DNA from 3 places in the Rhodopila sp. genome. Region 3 is predicted to be linked to each of the others. Evidence: predicted binding sites of a transcription regulator. Region 3 holds the regulator's gene; each other region holds the start of a gene.
What was found. Region 3 encodes LexA, which represses DNA repair genes until DNA is damaged. Its sites were predicted from a motif close to TGTTCTANNTANGTTC; they were not measured.
Positions count from the first base shown of each region.

Region 1: a site for LexA is predicted at 2,609-2,624, ahead of ACQY4T_RS23380 (ImuA family protein). Genes of this name have one in related genera too.
Region 2: a site for LexA is predicted at 2,745-2,760, ahead of ACQY4T_RS04640 (PA0069 family radical SAM protein). Genes of this name have one in related genera too.

Region 1 covers NZ_OZ255846.1:4,857,271-4,865,262, forward strand. The annotation lists gene ACQY4T_RS23365 (DUF1489 family protein) at 1-38, opposite strand, end outside; gene ACQY4T_RS23370 (MFS transporter) at 311-1,690, shown strand; gene ACQY4T_RS23375 (hypothetical protein) at 1,749-2,381, shown strand; gene ACQY4T_RS23380 (ImuA family protein) at 2,745-3,497, shown strand; gene ACQY4T_RS23385 (Y-family DNA polymerase) at 3,700-5,097, shown strand; gene ACQY4T_RS23390 (error-prone DNA polymerase) at 5,103-7,992, shown strand, end outside.
Region 2 covers NZ_OZ255846.1:874,830-882,821, forward strand. The annotation lists gene ACQY4T_RS04630 (branched-chain amino acid ABC transporter permease) at 1-434, opposite strand, end outside; gene ACQY4T_RS04635 (branched-chain amino acid ABC transporter permease) at 438-1,319, opposite strand; gene ACQY4T_RS04640 (PA0069 family radical SAM protein) at 1,438-2,604, opposite strand; tRNA gene ACQY4T_RS04645 (tRNA-Trp) at 2,928-3,004, shown strand; gene secE (preprotein translocase subunit SecE) at 3,075-3,269, shown strand; gene nusG (transcription termination/antitermination protein NusG) at 3,285-3,815, shown strand; gene ACQY4T_RS04660 (response regulator transcription factor) at 3,963-4,700, opposite strand; gene ribA (GTP cyclohydrolase II) at 5,090-6,220, shown strand; gene ACQY4T_RS04670 (DUF3126 family protein) at 6,301-6,561, shown strand; gene ACQY4T_RS04675 (glycosyltransferase family 39 protein) at 6,582-7,992, opposite strand, start outside.
Region 3 covers NZ_OZ255846.1:3,627,259-3,635,250, forward strand. The annotation lists gene ACQY4T_RS17770 (acetate--CoA ligase family protein) at 1-1,185, shown strand, start outside; gene lexA (transcriptional repressor LexA) at 1,340-2,065, opposite strand; gene ACQY4T_RS17780 (molybdopterin molybdotransferase MoeA) at 2,208-3,413, opposite strand; partial or broken gene ACQY4T_RS17785 (IS5 family transposase) at 3,820-4,565, shown strand; gene ACQY4T_RS17790 (ABC transporter substrate-binding protein) at 4,582-5,412, opposite strand; gene ACQY4T_RS17795 (ABC transporter substrate-binding protein) at 5,382-5,918, opposite strand; gene ACQY4T_RS17800 (LacI family DNA-binding transcriptional regulator) at 6,201-7,325, opposite strand; gene ACQY4T_RS17805 (LLM class F420-dependent oxidoreductase) at 7,411-7,992, shown strand, end outside.

The sequences.
Region 1 (7,992 bases), 1.2 Mb from region 3:
TCACGCACTCCGACGGCCAGTTTGGTCACGTGCAACATGGTTGGCGACTCGGTTCCAGCGATTTCGACATGCCAGTGTAGGCGCAAAAATCGGAACGCATCACCGGGTTGAGAAGCCGTCGCGCGGCCCCGGTCGATGCCACTGCCGAGATTACCCGGTTCTTCTGGCTGGAACAGGATCGCACGCGGCGGAACCTCCATCCCGGGTCTGGCTTCCACCCGCGAATTTCAGCCACATAGTAGTCAGGGTCTGGACTGATCCGAATTCCGCGGGCCTACTGCCCGGCAGGGAGACACGGAGCACCAAGATCATGAGTGCCGTCGCAGGCGCCGAAATCCTCACGCCCGAGGCTGGTTCGCTTGAAGAACGATATCGCGAGTCCGCCGCATTCCGTGCCGCCTCGGAGCAGACCAGGATCACGCCCACGCATATCCATATCGCGGTCGCCAACGGCCTGGGCTGGGGATTCGACGGCATGGACGGGGTGATCTTCGCGCTCGCCTCGCCATTGCTGATCAAGGATTTCGCACTTACCATCCCCGAGTATCGTTCGGGGTTGCAGATCGCGCTGCTGGTCGGCATCGCCGGCATGTTCGTCTGGCCGTGGCTGGCGGATCGCTACGGACGCCGGTCGCTGCTGGCGATCAACATCGCGCTGTTCTCGCTGATGATGCCGGTGCTGGCGATCTGCACCACCTGGACCGCGTTCGTCGCGGTCCGCTGCGTGGTGAATTTCGCACTGAACGGCGAGTGGTCGCTGGGATCGATGCTGGTGGCGGAGACCTGGCCGGCGCGGCTGCGCGGGCGGGTCATCGGCATCAGCCGAGGCACCTGGTGCTTCGGCGCCGCCCTGGCGGGCGCGATCGCCACCTACATCATCGCTGATTTCGGCTGGCGCTTCGCATTCGCGGTGCCCGCGGTGGTGGCACTGATCGCGGTCTATGTGCGGGCGAAGTGTCCGGAGTCGCCATACTGGGTGCGTATGCAGGATCGCAAGGCCCGCATTGCCCGAGCCGAGGCGCGCGGCGCGCCGCTGTCGGCCGACGACCGGGAGTGGGTCAGCAAGGCAAAACGAATCCCCTTGCGGCAACTGTTCCTGCCGGACATGCGGCGCAACACCGGGGTGGCAACCTTCATCGCCTGCTGCTCGACCACGATCTATGGCACGGTCGGGGGCTGGATGCCGCTGTATCTGGCGCAAGAGCGGCACTGGTCCACCGCGATGTATGGGCAGTTCTACATCTGGTGGGGGCTGGTGGGATTCCTCGGCCTGCTCGCCTCGGGCTGGATTTCCGACCGTTTCGGGCGGCGCCCCGCGTTCTACGTGATGCTGGCGGAGGGGGCAGTGTTCATCACGCTTTGGGTATTTGCCAAGACCGACACCGAATTGTGGATCTACGGGCTGCTGTGGAGCATCGGCTTCCTGGGTTTCTGGGGACCCAGCATGATCCTGACCGCGGAGGTCTATCCGACCCGCATCCGTGGCATCGGCAATGGGTTTTCCTGGTCGGTCGCCTGGCTGTTCGGCTTCGTGCTGTGGCCATTCCTGGCGGTCGGGCTGCAGCAGCGCACCGGGTCGTTCGCCGCGGCGTTCCTGCTGATCCCGGCGGCGATGGCCTGCATGGCTCTGGGGGTCTGGTGGTTCACGCCGGATCATGCCGGACGGGAACTGGATCAGATCGCGACCTGAGCACGATCGCGCCGGGCTCTGGCGCGGCGAGCGTCCAACCAACTGAGGAGGCGTAGCGATGGCCAAGGGTATCCTTCTGGTGGCGTTCGATTTCAGCAACGCGCATCAGGATGAGTTTCACGACTGGTACGACCTGGAGCACCTGCCGGAACGTCAGCGCGTGCCCGGATTTGGGCTGTGCGAGCGCTGGATCGGCGTCGCCAATCCGAAACAGGCGGTCGCCGGCTACAACCTTGAAAGCCTGGCGGTGCTGTCGAGCGGGCCGTACTTGAACATCGCCCACGACAACCTGTCGCCGTGGTCGAAACGGGTCGGCCCGATGTGTACTCGGCTGATCCGCTTCGACGGCGAGCAGACCTTGCCCGGTGAGGCCGACAGTCCGGCCGGGGCTGGCGGTCTGCTGGTGAATGCGATGAACGTGGTCGCCGAACACGAGGCCGAGTTCAACGAATGGTATGACCACGAGCACATCCCTGCCCTGGCCGCCGTCCCTGGCGTGCTGTCGGCGCGGCGATTTCGCGACCCGAAGGGCACCCATCGCTATCTGGCGCTGTATCACCTGGCCTCGCCCGAGGTGAGCACCGGCGCGGACTGGAAGAACGCGGCCGCAACGCCCTGGACGGAACGGCTGCGGCCGCATTTCCGCGATCATTTGCGGATCCTGTCGCGGCGTTATGTTCGCGGCGGTTAGTCTCGCGGTCGGTTGGATGACCGGGTTGGGCCCGATCGCCGGCGGCTTGTTCGAATAACCGGGAATGAACCGCTCTTGGGACACAAGTTGGGGGCGCTGTGGCGCGTCCGGCGGCCTTAATTTTCGCTCAGCCAAGCGGTAGGCGCGGCTCGCCTTGCAACGGGTCAATCGTATGAGGGCCGACTGGCAATAAGATGCGACTCGACTCGCGCTGGGTCGGCGCGTTATGTTCTTTCTATGTTCTCAAACTTCGCTATCCCCGCCAGACCAAACCGACCAACTGAATCAACCGCCAAAACGCAGGCTGTTGCCGGAGTTTCGTCTGCCGGAGTTTCGTCTGCCGGAGTTTCGTCTGCCGGGGTTTTGCCGTCGCGTCCGCCGTCACCGGCGATCAGCCTGCTGCGGCAGCGGATCGCTCGGATCGAACGTCGTCACGTCCGCGGGCTAGCGGAACGGTCGCTTCCCTTGGGCATCGAGGCGATCGATCAAGTGTTGCCCACCGGCGGCATTCGCCTGGGCGCGCTGCATGACGCCGCCTCGGCCGGACCCGATACCGAACATGCCGCCGCCGCCAGCCTGTTCACCGCTGGCATCCTGGCGCGGCTCGATGGTCCCATCCTGTGGGTGCTGCGACAGGCCGACCTGTTCGCCCCTGGCCTTGCCGGTGCCGGGCTGCAGCCGGACCGGGTGGTATTCGCCGAAGCCGGCAAGGCCGTGCTGGCGGTGATGGAAGAAGGCCTGCGCCATCGCGGTCTCGCCGCCGTGGTGGCCGAACACACCGGGCGGCTGACCCTGGTCGCCTCGCGCCGGCTGCAACTGGCGGCGGAGCAGGCCGGCATCCTGGCGATCCTGATCCGCCGCAGCCCAAGCTTCGACGATCCGGTGCTGAACCAACCCAGCGCCGCTGTCACAAGCTGGCGGATCACCGCGTTGGCCTCGCCACCCGCCCTGCCGCACGCCCCGGATACGCCGGGCCTGGGACGCGCCCGCTGGCGGCTGGATCTGACCCGATGCCGCGGCGGTGAGCCGGGGTCCTGGATAGTGGAGGCTTGCGATGCGACGGGTCGTCTCGGTCTGGTTTCCGAGCTTTCCGACCGATCGTCTCGGGCGGCTTGAGGGAAGGCAAGGCCAGGGCGCTGCCCTGGACCCGCAAAGGGGGCGTGCCCCCTTTGATCCCGATCATTTAAGGGGGGATGAGAGGGGGGCAACACGGACAGGGCTACCGTCTCGGTCGCCCCCCTCTCATCTCCCCTTAAGTCATGGTTCCAAGGGCCACGGCCCTTGGCGGGGTTCGGGGCAGCGCCCCGACCTTCTTCCTGTGATCACCGCCATCGGCCGGATAGTGACGGCAGTGGATGCCTCGGCGGCGAAGCTAGGGCTGCGGGTGGGAATAAAGCTGGCCCAAGCGCAGGCCTTGGTTCCGGGGCTTTTGGTGCATGACGCCGACCCGGCAGGCGATGCAGCGGAATTGCAGCGACTGGCGGCGGAGTGCCTGCGCTATGCACCGCTGACCGCGGCCGATCCACCCGACGGGCTGTGGATCGACGTCACCGGCAGCGCGCATCTGCATGGCGGGGAAACCTGGCTACTGCGTGATCTGTTGCACCGGTTCCGCGACCAAGGCTGGACCGCCCATGCCGCCGTCGCCGATACCCCCGCCGTTGCGCACGCCGTCGCTCGATTTGGCGGCGGCGGCGTGGTGCCCCCGGATGCGGATGTCATGGCAAAGCTGCCGATCGAGGCCTTGCGATTGCCGCCCGATGTGCTGGCCGATCTGCGGCTGATGGGGTTCGAGCGGGTTGGCGCCTTGGCCGCCGCCGCCCGAGCACCTCTGGTCCGACGCTTCGGGACGATAGTGGCATCGAGGCTGGACCAGGCGGCGGGGCGGTTGTTCGAACCGATCGTGCCGGTCGTGCCACCAGCGTTGATCCAGGCCAGGCTGGGGTTTGTCGAGCCGCTGCTAACGGCGGAAGCCTTCCGTTGCGTCATCGCTCGGCTGCTCGACATGGTCTGTGGCGATCTGGAACGCGCCGGGCTGGGTGCGCGCCGGTTGGACCTGCTGTTCGAACGCCTGGATGGATCGATGCAGGCCATCCGCATCGGCCTGGCTCGTCCCGGCCGCGATGCGGGTCATCTCGGGCGCATGCTGAATGAACGGCTGGAACAAATCGATCCCGGATTGGGGGTGGAGGCGATGCGGCTGGTGGTCGCCAATGCCGATGCTCTGGGGTTTGTGCAGACCGCATCGTCCCTGGTCGCGGAACCGACCCCTGACCTCGCGCCGCTGCTGGACCGGCTGACCAACCGCTTGGGAGAGGCCAAGGTCTACCGCGTCGCCGCGGTGCAAAGCGACGTGCCGGAACGATCGGTGCGCCGGGTGCCGGCGTTGTCGCGCCTCAACGGCGGCTGGCCGGCGGACCTGCCCCGGCCGGTGCGGCTGTTGCACCCGCCACAGCCGGTGGAGGCAATGGCGCTGCTGCCGGATCACCCGCCGGTCGCGTTCACCTGGCGGCGGGTGCGCCATCGCGTGCGTCACGCCGATGGCCCGGAACGGATTGCCGGGGAATGGTGGAAGCGCGACCGCGAATGGGCCTCGGTGCGCGACTATTTCCGGGTCGAGGACGAGGACGGCCGCCGCTTCTGGCTGTTCCGGCGCGGCAATGGCAGCGATCCCGACAGCGGCGATATGCGCTGGTTCCTGCACGGGGTTTTTTGAACCCGATGTATACCGAACTCCAGGTCACCACGAACTATAGCTTTCTGCGTGGTGCCTCGCATATCGAGGAACTGATCGCCAGAGCGGCTGTGCTTGGCATGAAGTCGCTCGCCGTCACCGACCGCAACTCGCTCGCCGGCATCGTGCGGGCGCATCAGCGGGCGCGCGAGGCCGGGATCAGGCTGATCGTCGGATGCCGGCTGGATCTGGCCGATGGACCCTCGGTGCTGGTGTATCCGACCGATCGGGCGGCGTATTCCCGGCTGACCCGGCTGCTGTCGGTCGGCAAGGGACGCGCCGGCAAGGGCAAATGCGAACTATACTGGCCTGATCTGGCGGCAGCCGCCGAGGGGCTGGTCGCGATCCTCTGCACCGATCCGACCGAGGCCAACATCCGCCGCCTGAAGGCCGACTTCGGCGACCGGGGATATGTGGCGCTGACCTTGATGCACCGGCCCAACGACGCGGTGCGGCTGCGTAGCATCGCCGATCAGGCGGGGTCGCTGGGCGTGCCCACCGTCGCCACCAACGACGTGCTATATCATGCCGCCGGCCGACGCATCCTGCAGGACGTGCTGAGCTGTATCCGCGAGGGCTGCGGCATCGATGAGCTGGGGCACCGCCGGGAATGGTCGGCGGTGCGGCAGCTTCAGTCGCCGGAAGAAATGGTTCGACTGTTTACTCGCCATCCCGACGCCATCGCCCACACCCAGCAGATTGCGCAACGCTGCCGTTTCAGCCTCGATGAGCTGCGTTACCAGTATCCGCACGAAGTCCACATCGCCGGCCTGACGGCGCAGCAGACCCTGGAGCAGCGCACCTGGGAAGGCGCCGCGGCGCGATATCCGGACGGGCTGCCCGACAAGGTCCGCAAGCAGCTTCGTCATGAACTCGACCTGATCGACGGGCTGCAATACGCACCGTATTTCCTCACCGTGGACAGCATCGTGCGGTTCGCGCGGTCACAGGACATCCTGTGCCAGGGGCGCGGATCGGCGGCCAATTCGGCGGTGTGTTTCGTGCTGGGCATCACCTCGATCGACCCGACCCGCAGTGACCTGCTGTTCGAGCGTTTCGTCAGTGCCGAACGCCGCGAGCCGCCCGATATCGACGTGGATTTCGAGCATGAGCGGCGTGAGGAAGTGATCCAGTGGATCTACGAAACCTACGGCCGCCACCGTTCGGCGTTGTGCGCGACGATCATCCGCTATCGCGGCCGCGGCGCGGTGCGCGATGTCGGCAAGGCGCTGGGGCTGACCGAGGACGTGACCGGCGCACTGGCGTCCCAGGTGTGGAGCTGGAGCGAGGAAGGCGTCGCCGAGGAACACGCCGCGGCACTGAATTTCAACTTGGCCGACCGCCGGCTGCGCCTGACCCTTGACCTGGCTCGGGAGCTGATCGGTTTTCCCCGGCACATGTCGCAGCATCCTGGCGGTTTTGTTCTGACAGAAGATCGTCTGGACGACCTAGTGCCCATCGAGCCGGCCAGCATGGTCAACCGCCAGGTGATCGAGTGGGACAAGGACGATATCGACGTTCTGCGCTTCATGAAGGTCGACGTGCTGGGCCTGGGCATGCTGGGTTGCATGCGCCGTGCATTCGATCTTCTAGCGGAACATAAACGCCAACGGCTGAACCTGGCGACGATCCCGGCGGAAGATCCCGCGACCTACGCCATGATCCGCAAGGCCGACACGCTGGGTACCTTCCAGATCGAATCCCGGGCGCAGATGTCGATGCTGCCGAGGCTGAAGCCGAGCACGTTCTATGATATCGTCATTCAAGTGGCGATCGTGCGCCCGGGGCCGATCCAGGGCGACATGGTGCATCCGTATCTGCGCCGCCGCGATGGGCTAGAGCAGGTGGTTTATCCGACCCCGGAACTGCGCCGGGTGCTGGAAAAAACCCTGGGCGTGCCGCTGTTCCAGGAACAGGCGATGCAGGTGGCGATCGTCTGTGCCGGCTTCACGCCCACCGAAGCCGATGCACTGCGGCGCAGCATGGCGACGTTCAAGTTCACCGGCGGCGTCTCGCATTTCAAACAGAAGCTGATCGCCGGCATGGTCGAGCGTGGCTACTCCGCGGACTTCGCCGACCGGACGTTCTCCCAGATCGAGGGTTTCGGCAGTTACGGCTTTCCGGAAAGCCACGCCGCGAGTTTCGCGTTGATCGCCTACGCCTCGGCCTGGATGAAATGCCACCACCCGGATGTGTTCTGCTGCGCGCTGCTGAATGCGCAGCCGATGGGGTTCTATGCCACCGCGCAGATCGTGCGCGATGCGCGACTGCATGGTGTGGAGGTGCGGCCGGTCTCGGTGAACCAATCAGTGTGGGACTGCACGTTGGAAAGCCGCCGCAAGTCGGGGGAAGTCCGTCATCGGGCTGGCAACGGCCACTCCGCCGAAGCAATCGAGCAACAGTATGCCGTGCGTCTCGGCTTGCGCATGGTGAAGGGCCTTGCCGCGGCTCAGGCTGACGAAATGATCAGCCATCGGGGGGCCGGGTACCGCTCGATCGAGGATATGTGGCGTCGGCTGAGAGTACCGGTCGCGGCGCTCGAGCGGATGGCGGAGGCCGACGCATTCCAGACCCTGGGGCGCGATCGACGCCAGGCGCTGTGGACGATCCGCGGGCTTTCGGACACGCGGCTGCCATTGTTCGACGGCATACCGGCGGAACCAGACGCCGAACCGGCGGTGACGCTGGCGGCGATGACGGCCGGGCGCCAGGTGGTGGAGGATTATCGCAGCACCGGCCTGAGTCTGCGCCGCCATCCGGTGAGTTTTTTGCGCGCCGATCTGGCGGCGCGGCGCATCGTCCGCTGTGCCGATCTGGCGACGATCCGCGACGGCAAGCGGGTGGAGGTTGCCGGCATCATCCTGGTCCGGCAGCGCC
Region 2 (7,992 bases), 2.5 Mb from region 3:
GCGGTCCATTTCTGCAGCACCGTGCCGACGATGCTGCCGAACGCCAAGGTCGCGATCGCCAGGTAAAGCCCGCTCATGCGCAACGTCGGCCGACCGATCGCGGCGCCGCACAGCGCGGCAAACAACCCGGCGGCCGGCAGGGTCACCAGGAACGGCACGCCCCTCGCCAGCAGCACCGCGTTGACGTAGGCGCCGATCCCCAGGAACGCGGCATGACCCAGGCTGATCAGCCCGGTGTAGCCCACCAGCAGCATCAATCCGACGCCGGCAATGGCGAAGATGAACACCGCACCCAATTCGCCGATATAGAACTCACCCAACAAGGCCGGACCAGCCAGCACCAGCAGCAGCAGCAGGCCATACCAGAACCGGTCACCGTTATGGCGGAATAATCCGACATCCTGCTTGTACTGAGTACGGAACAGATACCGCATCGCTCAGACCCGCTTGCCCATGCGTTCCGCGAACAAACCTTGCGGCCGGATGAACAACATCAGCAGCAGCACGACGTTGGAGGTCACCTCCTGGAACCCGGCCGGCAGCTTGTAGCCGGCGAATTGTTCGGTGATGCCGACGATGACGCCGCCGACCAACGACCCCGGAATGCTGCCGAAGCCGCCGATCACCGCCGCGGCGAAGGCCTTGATGCCGAGGAAGCCCATGTTCACGTCGATCATCGAAACCGGCGACAATAGAATACCCGCCAGGCACGCGACGCCCGCGCTGATTGCCCAGATCAACGAAAAGATCGTCCGCACCGGGATGCCCATATAATACGCGGCAAGCTGGTTCTGCGACGCCGCCTGCATCGCCACGCCGATGCGTGTCTTGCTGAAAAACAGATACAACACGCCACACAACAGCACCGTGCCGACGATGATCGACAGATTGTCCTGGCCCAGGATCAGGCCGCCGACATTCACGGTCTTGTTGGTAAACGGCGTGTCGAACCCGACCGAATCGTAGCCCCAGGTAATGCCGGCGGCGGCGCGAAAAATGAAGCCGAGGCCGAGGGTCAGCATCACCACGGCAAACTGCGGCTGACCGATGACTCGTCGGATGATCAGCGCATCCAGCGCGTAGCCAAAGGCCGCGGTGATCAGGATGGCGAGCAGGCCGCCGACCCAGTATGGCAGATGATAGTTGGCGATCAGGCTGAACGCGACGAAGCCACCCAGCATCATGACGTCGCCCTGGGCGAAGTTCACCATCTCGGTCGCTTTGTAGATCAGCACGAAGCCGAGGGCGATCAACCCATAGATGCATCCGGACGCCGCACCATTGACGATCAGTTGCAAAATGCGTGCAGCGTCGTGCACTAACTCAGCCCTCCCTGCCCGTGGGCCAGCGGGGCCCTCTTTCTTGAATTGGCTTTAAGGATAGGGTGGGGTTTCGTGCGGCGTCAATCGCCGCCTTCGCCTGCCGTTGAGCCGGCGATCAGAAAAGCGACATCTGGCTGGGTGCGCCATCGGCGGACCCGGCCGGGACGGTGAACCGGCCGCAGTCCAATTGCGCCCGAGCCTCGCCGAACCCGAACTGCCGAGCGGCGCGGGTGAACCGGCTCATCAGCAGATCGGCATACACCCCCTGGCCGGTGAACCGATGATGGAACCGGGGATCGTTCAGCTCACCGGACCGGGTCTGCCGGATCAGACTGAGCACGTGGCGCGCGCGGTCGGGGAAATGCGCGTGCAGCCAGTCCTCGAACATTTGCCGCAGCTCCAGCGGCAGGCGCAGCAACACGAAGCCGGCATGGCGGGCGCCGGCGCGGGCGGCGGCCTGCAGGATCTTCTCCATCTCGGCATCGTTCAGCGCCGGGATCATCGGCGCGGCCAGCACCCCCGCGGGCACGCCGGCCCGGGTCAGTTCGGCAATGGCCTGCAGCCGGCGCGCCGGCGTCGCGGCACGCGGCTCCATCACCCGCGCCAGCCGCGCATCCAGCGTGGTGACCGAGATATGCACGCGCGCCAGGTTTCGCTTCGCCATCGACGACAGGATATCGAGGTCGCGCAGCACGCCCGCGGACTTGGTGACGATCCCGACCGGGTGGTTGAACCGATCCAGCACCTGCAGCACCGACCGGGTCAGTTTCAGCGTGCGCTCGACCGGCTGGTACGGGTCGGTGTTGGACCCGAGCGCCAGGGTGCGCGGAACGTATCCCGGCTTGCGCAGCTCCTTCTCCAGAAGTTCGGCAATTTCGGGCTTGAAGACCAGCTTGGTTTCGAAATCGAGGCCAGGCGAATAGCCCAGATACGCATGCGTCGGACGCGCATAGCAGTAGATGCAGCCGTGTTCGCAGCCGCGGTACGGATTGACCGCTCGGTCGAAGCCGATATCGGGCGACGAATTCCAACTGATCGCCGAACGGGTCGAATCGCGCGTCAGCGTGGTGTCGAGCCGCGGCAGCTCGCCGACGTCCTGCGACAACGTTTCCCATCCGTCGTCGAACGGCAAGGCGGTATGGCGGTCGAACCGTACGCCCGGATTGCTGACCGCGCCGCGTCCAGCCGCCTGGCGTGACGGGAACCGCTCCGCCGGCTGGGTTTCCGGCAGCGTCGCGTTCTCCATCGCGATGATGGCATCGCGGTCGATCTGGCCGTCCATCCGCAGTCTCCTCGGGGCCCGACTCTCTTCGGCCCAACGCTCTATCGGGCCCAACTCTCTATCGGGCCCAGCCCCAAATCAGCGGGGCATGTTCATACTATGTTCGGATCTGTGATCTCATAACCCTAAGCGGTTGTCAAGAACAAGATAAGAACAGAAAGCGCGTCGGCCGACTCTTTAGGCCACCCGCCGTCGATGCCCATCCGCCGCGCATCGGCCGTCCGCTCGGTCCGGCGGCCATAACGCTTGACAACGCCGCGTGTGCATCCTTTCTACGGCGCTCCGCCGCGTCCGATCCCATGCAGCGCGCGCCGGTCCACTGTAGGGGTGTAGCTCAATTGGCTAGAGCGCCGGTCTCCAAAACCGGAGGCTGGGGGTTCGAGACCCTCCACCCCTGCCAGTTGACGGGCCGAGGCCTGGACATCCGGGTATCGGGGTCGGTTCGGCGGTCATCGAGGGATTAGACGAACGTGGCATTCCAACCGGCAAAATTCGTGCGTGAGGTCAGAGCGGAAGTGGCAAGGGTAACCTGGCCCACCCGCAAGGAGACTCTGGTAACCACCGGCCTGGTCTTTGCCATGGCCGCGGTCGCCGCCATCTTCTTCTTCGTCGTCGATCAGGTGATCGGCCTCGGGGTGCGCGCTTTGTTCAACGTGGGCATCTGAGAGGTTCCGGGAAAAATGGCCAAGAACTGGTACGTCGTCCACGTTTATTCAGGCTTCGAGAAGAAGATCGCCCAGCAGATCACCGAGCAGGCCGCGCAGAAGGGTCTGGCCGACCAGTTCGAGGCTGTGCTGGTGCCGTCCGAGAATGTCGTCGAGGTCAAGCGCGGCCGGAAAATCAACAGCGAGCACAAGTTCTTCCCCGGCTACGTCCTGGTGAAGATGGACCTGACCGATGACGCCTGGCACCTGGTGAAGAACACACCGAAGGTGACCGGATTCCTCGGCAGCCGCACCAGGCCGAGTCCGATCAGCGAGGCCGAGGCGGAGCGCATCCTGAAGCAGAGCCAGGAAGGCGTCGACCGCCCGCGCCCCGCCGTGCTCTACGAAATCGGCGAGCAGGTGCGCGTCGCCGACGGTCCGTTCACCAGCTTCAACGGCACGGTTGAGGACGTCGACGAGGAAAAGGGCCGCGTCAAGGTCAGCGTGTCGATCTTCGGCCGCTCCACGCCGGTCGAACTGGAGTATTCCCAGGTCGAGAAGATCTGATCCCCGCACCCTCATGCAAAAAAAGCCCTCGCGAGAGGGCTTTTTCCATATCCGATCGCACAGCACTGTCAGACCCTCGGCGTCCACCCTTGGGCGCCCAGTATCGCGCGTCCTGATGCGCGATACTGACCGATCTGCGGTCGCCGTTCAAACCTGCATCGTGGCCGGGACGCGGCCGGCGGGAATGCCCTCCGGATCCAGCCGGTAGCCACCGCCCTCGGTCACCAGAAGCCGCGCATTGGCCGGATCAGGCTCGATCTTCTGGCGCAGCCGGTAGATGTGGGTCTCCAGCGTGTGCGTCGTCACCGCGGCGTTGTAGCCCCAGACCTCGTTCAGCAGCACTTGGCGGGCCACCGAACGGGTGCCGGCGCGATACAGGAACTTCAGGATTGCCGCTTCCTTCTCGGTCAGCCGGATGCGCCGGTTCTTGGCCGGCTCTTGCAGCAGCTTGGCCGCCGGACGGAAAGTGTACGGCCCGATGGTAAACACCGCATCCTCGCTGTTTTCGAAGATCCGCAACTGCGCGCGCAACCGGGCCAGCAGCACGGCAAGCTTGAACGGCTTGGCGATATAGTCGTTGGCCCCGCAATCCAGCCCCTTGACTACGTCGGTCTCGCTGTCGAACCCGGTCAGCATGATGATCGGCATACGATGGCCCTGCTTGCGCAGCTTGGCGCACAGGTCGCGGCCATCACCGTCGGGCAGACCGACGTCGAGAATCACTGCGTCGAAACGGGCATCCTTCCCGGTCAGGCATTCCTCGGCCGCCTTGACCGAACCCGCCTCCGTCGCAACAAATTCGCCGTCCACGGCGAGCTGGTCAACCAAGGTTTCACGCAGAGCGTCGTCGTCATCGACGATCAGGACCGGGCGTTCCGCAGACATCAGCGAGTTCCTCTTACCTTAAGTGTTGGACGTGGCTTTTTGACCGGCGCCACAGCTCGATTCCTTTTAGGACGACACCACTATCATATATATTCTCCAATTGCGACAAAATCGGTTCCGTAGGCTTTATGAACTTCGGCGATTCATACGATTGCGTGGTCCCAACGGCGTCCGGTAGGTTCCCCGTGACGTTTAACGCCAACCAAGCGGCCTAATCGCTTGATAGACGCTCTGGTTGCAGCCATCTCCTCGTCACCTCTCGCTACTGCGAAATGCCGCGCTTAGATCACATTGAAGGTCAATAGTGACGAAATTTGGTTATCGAATGTACCGAAGTCTTTCAATCCGCGGCGCCGAGAAACCTGAATGTGCGATTTGGCAGGTACGGGATGTCGATTAATGCCGCCGCCAACGCAACGATGATCGCCGATCAGGCAAGGTTGCACCTGCGCCAGGTGCATCGAGCCGCTTCCGACCTCAGACGCGGCGTGCCCGTGGTCCTCGCGGGCGACCCCGGACTGCTGATCCTGGCCGCGGAAACCGCTGGCCCCGACGCTCTGGCGGAACTGCAGGACATTGCCGGGACCGCCGCTCTGCTGATCCTCGCCCCAGCCCGGGCGGCGGCGATCCTGCGCACACCGATGTCAGCGGAGTCCGCCGCGGTTGCCGTCTCGTTGCCCGCGCCAATCGGAACCATCGATATTTTCCAGGCGCTGGCGGATCCAATGGCGGCGCAGCCGACAGTGCGCGAGGTGCTCCAGTTGGCCACCGCGCCACCGCTTGCGGATGCCGCGATCCGGCTCGCCAAGATCGGCCGACTGCTGCCGGCGATCCTCGCCGCGCCGCTGCCGAACCGCGCGGATAGCGCCGCGCATGGCCTGATCACCATCGCCGCGGCCGACGTCATGGACTATGCCGAGATCGAAGTGGCGGGCCTGACCCGGATCGTTTCCGCCGACGTGCCGCTCAACGGCGCCCCCGACAGCCGCGTGGTGGCGTTCCGCAGCCACGGTTCGGCGCTCGAACATCTCGCGATTGTGATCGGTCGGCCGGAGGAGCACCCGGCCCCGCTGGTCCGCATCCACTCGGAATGTTTCACCGGTGACCTGCTCGGCAGCATGCGCTGCGACTGCGGCGAACAGCTTCGCGGCGCGATCCGGCGAATGGCCGAGGACGGCGCCGGCGTGCTGCTGTATCTGGCACAGGAAGGTCGCGGGATCGGCCTGGTCAACAAGCTGCGGGCCTACGGCCTGCAGGATCGCGGCCTCGACACAATGGACGCCAATCGCGCGCTGGGCTGGGGCGCCGATGAGCGCAATTTCCTGATCGCCGCGACGATGCTGCGCATCCTCAGCCTCAATCGCGTGCGCCTGCTGACCAACAACCCCGACAAGGTGGACGCCGTGGCGGCCTGCGGCATCGAGGTGACCGGGCGGGAGCCGCACCTGATCGCCCCCAACGGTGTCAATGATGAATATCTCGCGACCAAGGCGGCCCGGTTCGGCCACATGTTGGACTGAACGGCGTTAACCATCCAACGCGCTGGACCCGAAGTCTGCCCAAAGGGTAAAGGGCGTCACTCTGTTTGGATGAGATACATATGACACCCTCGGAAATAGAACGTGTTCAAACCTACCTCCGCAAGCTGTTCGGCACCGAGCGCATCAAGATCGTGCCGCCGCCGCGCCAGGGCCTGTCGATCGAGATCGCGGTGAACGACGAGACCATCGGTACCGTCCATAAGGACGTCGACGACGGCGAGGTCTCCTACTCGCTGCACCTGACGGTGCTGGAAGAAGACCTGCCCGCCCCGCGCCCGGCGCCAGTCAAGCCCGCGATCGGTCCATCCGGCCGGCGCTGAGCCGCGCCGCGACGGGACGCTCACGGCGGCGGCCGCAGACCTTCGCCCCGCATCACCGTCACCGTCCGCAAGGTCCGCCCGTCCAGCCGGACCGACGTGGCGGGCAAGCCCTGGATCGAGCGGAACCAGGACGACGCCTCCCCAGGAGGATCGACCGCAAGCACCAGCACGTTCTGGCCGGCGTACGCGCTTAACCGATGGGCGAAGCCGAACTGCCGCGAATCGGCGTTCAAACACAGCATGGTTGTCCGCGGCCCCAGCGCGTAGCCGAGCTTCCCCGCATCCCGCCAGTTCAGCGCCGCCACCACCGCCCCCGGCGGCAACAGCCCGCGCGCCCGCAGGTCGTCGCCGATCGAGGTCCAGTCCAGGCCCTCCGCCGTCGGGTCGCCGCGCATGACCGCGCCAAGGCGCCCGCCCAGCCAGTCGAAATCGACCTGGGTCGCGATCACCGCCAGCGATGCGACCACCAAGGCGGCCGTGCCGGCAAACAATCCCCGCACCCAGACACGGTCCAGACGCCGCGCGGCGGCATCGCCCAGCAGTGGAAACAGCATCAGGTACCCCGGCGCCGCCCAGTGATACAGCACCCGCTGGCTCGACCACGCCGAGATCAGCGCGAACCCGACAACCGGTGGCGCCGCCAGCCAGACCAGCAGCCGCCGTGGCCACACCTCGCCGCGGCGGAACCCTGACACCAGCAGCATCATCATCGGCACCCAGACCCAGGGCAGCACGAACAGCGCCTCTCCGGCGAGGGTCTGCAGCGGCAGCAACGGCCGGAACCGCAAGCCCGCCGCCCGGGAGCCCTGGAACGCGAACGACGCCCAGCCATGCGTCGCGTTCCAGATCACGACCGGCGAAAACACCGCCGCCGCCACGATCGCCGCGATGTAGGGTTCCGGGCGCGTCAACCAGTGCCGATGCGGCCGACTGGTCAGCAGATACAGAAAGGCTCCCCCGATCGTCAGCACCGCGGAGTATTTCGAGAACAACGCCAAACCGGCGCACACACCCGCCCCCAGCCACCAGCCCAAGCCTCGCCAACCCCAGCCTCGCCAACCCCAGCCTTGCCAACCCCAGCGTCGCCAACCCCAGCCTTGCCAACCCCAGCGTCGCCAAGCCATGCCTCGCCAAGCCATGCCTCGCCAAGCCACGCCTCGCCAACCCACGCCTCGCCAACCCACGCCTCTGGGGCGGTCCGCCGGCAACGCATGCAACAGGCAAAGCGCGGCACCGAGCAAGGCGGCATCCAGCGGCCCGTCGGGCAGCACCCAGGTCCCGGTGGTGACGCCGAACACCGGCGACAGGTTCAACGCCAGCACCGCCCAAAAGCCGGCGCGCCGGTCCGCCACCAGACAGGTGATCCGCCAGACCAGCAGTTGCGACAGCGCGAACAGCAGGATGAACGGCAACCGCACCGCCCATGGCGCC
Region 3 (7,992 bases):
GTCGCAGCCTCGGGCGGGGCCGCGATCATGGCGGCTGATCGCGCTGAGCAGCACGGCGTGCCGCTGCCGCAACCGTGTGCCGACGTGCGGGCGATTCTGGAGTCACGCATCCCTGAGTTTGGGTCATCACGCAACCCCTGCGACGTCACCGCGCAAATCCTGGCCGACCCGGAATCGCTTGGCGTTTGCGCGAACGCTCTGCTGAGCGACCCGCAATACGGCGTTCTGGTTTCGCCTTTGACCTATGGCTATGCGCCGTCGGCGAAACGGCCGCAGACCTACAGCGCGTTGGCCGAGCAGCACGGCAAGATGGCCTGCGTTGCGTGGCAGACGGAATGGCAGGATGGACCGGGCGTCGTGGAGGCCAATCAGTGCAACAAGGTTGCGCTGTTCCGGTCGATGAGCGCGTGTTTCGCCGCATTGGCCGCTTGGCAATGGCGTGCCGATAAGCGCATGGCTGGTGCCCAAACTGTCGCCTCAACGTCGGCTGAAACGCTGGTTCGGGCCAGGGAATTGCTTGCGGCTGCTGATGGGCGGACCCTTACGGAGCGCGAGGCGAAGGTGGTCTTGGGGTTTTATGGTGTGCCCGTCGTCGGCGAGCGGCTAGCGACATCGATTGAAGACGCAGTGAACGCGGCGGCGGCGCTCGGTTATCCGGTGGTGCTGAAGGTCGAGTCTCCGGACCTGCTGCACAAAACCGAGGCGGGGGTGATCCGGCTGAACCTGCGCGATTCTGACGAGGTGCGGGAGGGTTATGCGGCAGTGATGGCGAACGCGGCAAAGGTCTCGCCACCGCCGCTGATCCACGGGGTGCTGGTGCAGCCCTTGGTGCCGCAGGGGATCGAGATCGTTGTGGGGGCTCGTAACGATGCTTTATTCGGACCGATGATCGTTGTCGGGCTCGGCGGCATTCTGGTCGAGGTGCTGCGAGACACCGCTTTGTCGCCGGCTCCGGTAACACCGTTTGAGGCCGCTAATCTGCTGCAGCAACTCAAGGGCGTGAAGTTGCTGGAAGGTTTTCGAGGCATGCCTGCGGTGGATATGAAGCGGTTGGCCCAGGTCATCAGCGATGTATCCCGTCTAGCGGCGGATCATCGCGATTCGATTGTGGAACTGGATGTGAACCCGGTTATTTGCGCGGGAGCTCGGATTACGGCGGTGGATGCGCTTATGGTGCTGGGGTGACGGGATGGCAGCAGGATCAACCGCTGGCAAAGCCTCGATTAGAAGTGTCGTGACGAGCTTCAGCCGCACGGTGATCAAGACTTGGCAGGTCGCCCAGACTTTGCGGGCCCGCGGCCGCGAAAATCTGGGGCACTGTCGAGCTAAACATTGGGCTTTAATATGTCCGCATCAGCGCGACGATCCGGCCCTGCACCTTGACCTGGTCAGCGGGAAAGATGCGGGTCTCGTGCCTGACATTGCATGGCTCGAGCGCGATTGAATTGCCGCGGCGGCGCAGTCGTTTCAGCGTGACCTCATTGTCGTCGACAAGTGCCACGACGATTTGCCCGTTTTCGGCGGTATCACCCTTGCGAATGATGACGGTGTCGCCGTCCAGGATCCCGGCCTCAACCATAGAGTCGCCTGCAACCTCGAGACCGTAATGTTCGCCTGGGCCAAGGAGGGCAAGCGGTACCTCGATGTAACTGGTGGTATCGCGGAGTGCCTCGATCGGCAGGCCGGCGGCGATGCGGCCGTGCATCGGCAACTGGATCGCACCTGCATCGTTCGCGGTGCGAACCCCAGAGAGACGCTGGGTGAAATCGCCTCGGATGACATTTGGCTTAAAGGCGGGCGGCATATCGCTTTCCGTGGGCGAGGACGCCGGGGTTTCGCGTGACAGCATGTTGTCCGGCAGACGCAGCACGTCCAGGGCACGAGCACGATGATGCCGACGGGCGAGATATCCCCGTTCCTCCAACGCCGAGATCAGCCGGTGGATGCCCGATTTCGACTTGAGCTTCAGAGCGTCCTTCATCTCTTCGAAACTTGGAGAAAAACCGGTCTGCTTCAGATGGCGATCGATGTAGACCAGCAGTTCGTATTGCTTGCGCGTCAACATTGCGGACTTCCTTGCGTAACCGCCGGAACAAACCGGCAACCCTGGAAGCCGTTCTATGTTGGTTCCATTGCTGTCGTCAAGCGAAACTGTGGATAATTTTGCACATCCCAGTATCTAAGCGGGGTTTCTTGAAGCTATAGCCTCACAAACCGAGCGAATCGAGTCGGATTATGCGGACCTCTGCGCCTTCCGGCAGGGCGGGGTCGTTTGGGGCACGCAAGACAAGCGCGTCGGCATTCGCCAGCCGTCGAAGCATCGCCGAATCCTGCACCGGGAAGGGGGTAACGACGAAACGGCCGTTTTCATCGATTCGCAACGTTGCCCGTAGATGGTCCGCGCGCCGATCATTCTGCTTTACTGGCGTGCCGAGGAATGCCGAGGAAACCGGTGGTGATGCGTCAGACAAACCGGACAATCGGGCCAGCGCCGGCAGCAGGAACAAGATCGCGCAGACCAAGGCGGAAACCGGGTTACCTGGCAGACCGAGAACAGGGGTGACGCCGAGTTGGCCGAACAGGAGCGGTTTGCCAGGACGCATGGCAATTTGCCAGAAATCAAGCGTCATCCCTCGAGCCTGCAGCGCCGCGATAACCAGGTCGTGGTCGCCCACCGAGGCTCCGCCCGTGGTGACCAACATGTCCATGCCGACGACCGTGTCGGCGACGGCACCTATCGCGGCCTCCTGGTCTCGCGCGACCGGCAGGATTACGGCCTCACCGCCGGCAGCTTGGACCAAGGCGGCGAGCGCATGAGAGTTGGAGCTTACGATACCACCGGGTGGAATTGGCTCGCCAGGCATAGCTATCTCGTCGCCGGTGGCCAGGATGGCGACGCGGGGGCGGCGGTGTACTGACAGCCATGGGTAATTGGCGGCGGCGGCCAAGCCGATATCGCGCGCCGTCAGTCGTCGCCCAGACCGGATCACGACATCTCCGGCGGCGAAGTCTTGCCCGGCGCGACGGATGTGCCGGCCGGCGACCGCTGAATGGTTAACACGGACACGATCGCCTTGGCGGGTAGCGTCTTCTTGAAGCAGGATGGCGTCCGCGCCGGTCGGGATAACGCTGCCAGTGAATAGGCGGATGGCTTCGCCTGGGCCAACCTGCCCGTCGAAAGGATGACCAGCCGGCGCGGCGCCGATCACGCGCAGATCGGCGTCGATGACGCCATCCATGGCGCGCAGCGCATAACCGTCCATCGCCGAGACGTCTGCGGGAGGTTGCGTCAGGCGCGCGGTCACATGCTCGGCGGTGACACGGTTCCAGGCGTTGGCAAGGGCGACGATCTCGGCAGGTTCTGCGCGCAATGCATTCAATATGCGGGCGCGGGCTTCCTCGACGCTGATCATGCTTCGCTCCTGAGACGTGAGATCATTCTGGGCGAAGGCGGTAAGCGTCTCAAGTCGCTGGCGCGAGCGGGTGGGTATCGGGCGGTCACAAGCCGCCCATGAAGTTGATACCGAGCCGTGTTAGACTCGCCTGACGTTGGTGAACAGAATCAGGCCCTTCATCATGTCGGCCAAGTTGTTACGATATGCAACGGGCTGATAGTAAGTGTCCGTCCGGAAGCTTTTTGAGTCTTTAGAGTCGGTTAGCCAGGGGGGGTTGAATTCATTGAATCTTCTGTGATTCGATCGGCGGGTTCGATTCGCGAGGTGGCTGATGTGGACGACCGAGAACCGTCATCGCTACGAGCGGGACAAGCTGCGTTACCCGTGTGACCTGACCGACGAAGAATGGGCGCAGGTGAAACCGATGATCCCGCCGGCCAAGCGCGGCGGGCGGCGGCGGGAGGTTGATGTGCGGGAAGTGTTGAATGGCATCATGTATGTCCTCAGCACCGGTTGTCCGTGGCGTTACATCCCCAAGGACCTGCCGCCGCGAAGCACGCTGTATGACTACATGCAACGCTGGGACTACGATGGGACGTTGGGAAAAATCCACTACGAACTCTACCAAAGATGCCGCGCCTTGGTGGACCGCCAGGCCAGTCCGACCGCCTGCATGATCGACAGCCAGAGCGTCAAGAGCGCCGAAAAAGGGGGGCCTGCATCGATCCCAAGGGGTATGATGCGGGGAAGAAAGTCAGTGGCAAGAAGCGACATATCCTGGTCGATACCGAGGGCTTGTTGATGCACGCCGTGGTTCACCCGGCCGACCTCCAGGATCGCGATGGCGGCGTGCTGGTGTTGGCGACATTGTTCGGGCTGTTCCCGTTCCTGAAGAAGCTGTTCGCTGATGCCGGCTACCAGGGCCCGCAATTCCGCCAGCAACTGGCCAAGCTGCTGCCACGGCTCTCGGTGGAAATCGTCAAACGCTCCGATACTGCCAGCAGCTTCGAGATTTTACCCAGACGCTGGGTCGTGGAACGGACCCTTGCTTGGCTCAACCGATGCCGACGCCTGGCCAAGGATTTCGAGAACCTGAGCCGTAACGCCCTCACCTTCATCAAACTTGCTTCGATCCGACTGATGCTGAGAAAGCTAAGCAATCCGGCCTAAACTTTCCGGACAGACTCTAAAGGCCCAGCGGCATCGCCGGCGCGTCTTGAAACGCCTGGCGCTGGATGTCGGCCGCCAGGGACTTTTGCGCAGATGCATCGGTGGTTTGTAGCCACTGATCGCGCAGCGCTTCCAGCTTCGGCAATGTAGGCCAGCCGAACCAAGCGTTGTTGCCGTTTCCGCGCAACAGTGCGTTGCCAGCCGGGTTATCCAGGTCCAGGCCGCCCCACATGGAGCCAAAAATGCTCCAGCCGCCATCGGCGATCGGTTGGCGTCGTGTCGTCCGCTGCACAACCGTGCCCCAGTCAGTTGAGACGTAGTCGACGTTCAGACCGATCTTGCTTAGCACATCGGCGCCGACCTGGCAGATTGCGGTGATCCGCGGCACGTCAGCCGCTCCCAGGAAAACCACTTTCTCACCGTTGTAGCCGGCTGCTTTCACCGCTTTGCGCAGGGCGGCGAAATCGGGGTTGGAACTGAAGTTGTCCATTCCGGCGTTGGACGCGTAGACCGAGCTGGGGGCGAAGAAGCCGACATGGTCGTTGATCACGCCTGGATCCGCCTCGCCGGCGACGGCGGTCATGAATTCCTTCTGGTTCACCGCGTGCAATGCGGCCCGGCGGATCGCCGGGTTGTCGAATGGCGGATAGAGATGATTGAAGCGCAGCACCCCCACCAGGCCGGTGGTTTCCATGACTTCAACCCGCAGGTTACGATCGGACTTGAGCGACGGAACCAGATCCATCACCGGTTGCTCGACCCAGTCAACCTCGCCAGCGCGTAGGGCGGCGGCCTGGGTTGAAGGATCAGGCGTCGTTAGCCACTGGACGCGATCGAAATTCGCAATCCGGGGGCCGGCACAGAAGCTGGCGACACCTTCGCGCGGGCGATATTTTTCGAATTTGCGTACACATTGCGGGCGCCGGAGACACGCTCATCCGGCAGGAAGCGAAACGGGCCGCTGCCTACCATCTCGGTCAGTAGGGTGCCGGAGGGAGTGGCCGCCAGCCGCTCAGGCAAGATCACCGCCATCAGATTCGTCGGCTTCGCCAGCGCCCGGGGCAGCAGTGGAAAAGGACGGTTCAGGCGGAAAACGACCTGCTTGTCGGTTGGTGCGGAGAGGTCGTCGGTCGCCGCCATCAGCGCTTGTCCGAACGCATCTTTCGCGCCCCATCGACGCAGGCTGGCGACGACGTCGCGGCCAAGCACCGGGGTTCTGTCGTGGAACAGCAGGCCGTCACGCAGAGTCAGTGTCCAGACCTTTTGATCGGGCTCGACGGCGTGGCCGGCCAGCATCTGGTGCTGCGCATTGCCATCGCTATCGAGCGCGAACAGCGTGTCGAATATCATCATGACGTGGTTGCGAGTAACGAATGCACTGACGAGCGGATCGAGCAGAGCGAGGTCGGATTAAGGCACAAACTTTAGTGTCGTGGCGGAGGCCGCTCGCACAATCGATGGGCGGCCTATGCCACCCGCAAGCGCAATTGCCGCTGCACGGCCGAAGAACTGACGTCTTTTCATGCTTACAAGTCCGCAGTATCGAATCGATCGGTAGAAGTGGAGTGGCGAGCAAGAACTGCGCCAGAGAGGTACTTTCGCGAGGATGTTGTGTTATCAAAATGTGTTGTGTCGTCAGACACTGGCGCGGTCCACGATGCGGAAAGCAACATGCACCCTGTCGCCATCACGGGGTCCCTCTCCGGCCAAGCGACGCAAAAGGAAAGCGGCGGCGGTCCGACCCGTGCCGGCGCCTTCGAGGTTGACCGTCGTGATCGGTGGCTCGCTCATGGCGCTGAGCTCGAAATTGCCGAAACCGCAGACACCGATACGTTGCGGGATGGGTATGCCCTGCACGCGGGACTCAGTGACCACACCGAAGGCCAAAAGGTCTGAACTGCAGAATACCGCGCAGCGCTGATCGAGAAACGGCAGGAGAGCCCGGAGGCCGGCGCGCCCGGCGCCAATGGTACTCGGCGCCGGCATGTCCTGGTCGAGCACCAAGGAGGCGCCAGACTTGCTTACCGTCTCGGTAAATCCGCGCGCACGTGCCATCGCGCGGGAGTCGCGTGCCGTCAACACGGCGAAACGATCGTGGCCTTTGTTCAGCATGAATGTCGCAACATCAGCGCCCACCTGGGCGTGGTCGAAGCCGATCAGCATGTCGATCGGACGGTTGGAGACGTCCCAGATCTCGACCACCGGAATGCGCGCTTCGATCAGCATCTGCCAGGCAGCGGGGCTGTAGCCCGATCCGGTGATCAGCAACGCGTCGGGGCGACGCCCCAGAACAGCGCGGAACAGGGCCTCGTCGTCGGTGTCGTCGTAGCCGCAAATCGACAGCATGACCTGATAGCCGGCGTGGCGCATGGCGTCGGAGAACGATTGCACGACGCTGGCGAACATTGGATGCGCGATGGTGGGGACGATGGCCGCGACCGTACGGGATTTGCGTGACGACAAACCGCCAGCGATAAGATTGGGGACGTAGCCCAGGCGATCGATTGCTTCGCGGACGCGGGCGGTGGTTTCCGGCGAGACTCGGTCGGGGGTGTTGATCACGCGGGAGACGGTCATCGGGGCGACCCCCGCCGCGGCCGCCACATCTGTGATTTTCACGGGGATATTTTTCGCAGTCGTCTGGCTGTCGGCAGGGGCGCGCACCGGTTCGGACACCGTCTTTTCCTCGATTGCCGCTGGTCTGGCGACACCGTACCCTACTGCAGCATGGTCGACCAGGGTAGATGACAGGTCGTTCATGATTGCAGTCGATTCGATGCGGCCGGATAGCAGATGGACCCGAACGCCTTGGAGAGGGTGCACCTCGAAACCGCCAGCAGGAGGAATGCAGATGCTGAAATCAGGCGTATCGATGTTCTTTACCGACTATTCCATCGCACCCGGCGCGCTCGGCCAAGCATTGGAGCAGCGAGGCTTTGAATCGCTGTGGGCGCCTGAACATTCGCACATCCCGCTCAGCCGCAAGTCGCCGTTTCCCGGCGGCGGTGACCTGCCAAAGCGCTACTATGACGCGATGGATCCGTTCGTCACGCTGACAGCGGCGGCAGCGGCGACCAAGACGCTTATGGTCGGCACGGGAGTTTGCCTCGTAGCTCAGCGTGATCCGATCCAAACCGCGAAATTGGTTGCCTCGATCGATCAGGTGTCTGGCGGCGGGTTTTTATTTGGGGTGGGGAATGGCTGGAATCAGGATGAGTTGGAAAATCACGGCGTGAAGTTTGTCGATCGGCACAAGGTTGCCAGAGAACGGATCGAGGCGATGAAGCAGATCTGGACCCGATCGAAGCCGGAATTTCATGGCGAATTCGTCAATTTCGATGCGATGATGACGTGGCCGAAACCGCTACGGAAGCCGCATCCTCCGGTGATCGTCGGCGGCGCGTTTCCTTATTCCGCCCGCCGCGCC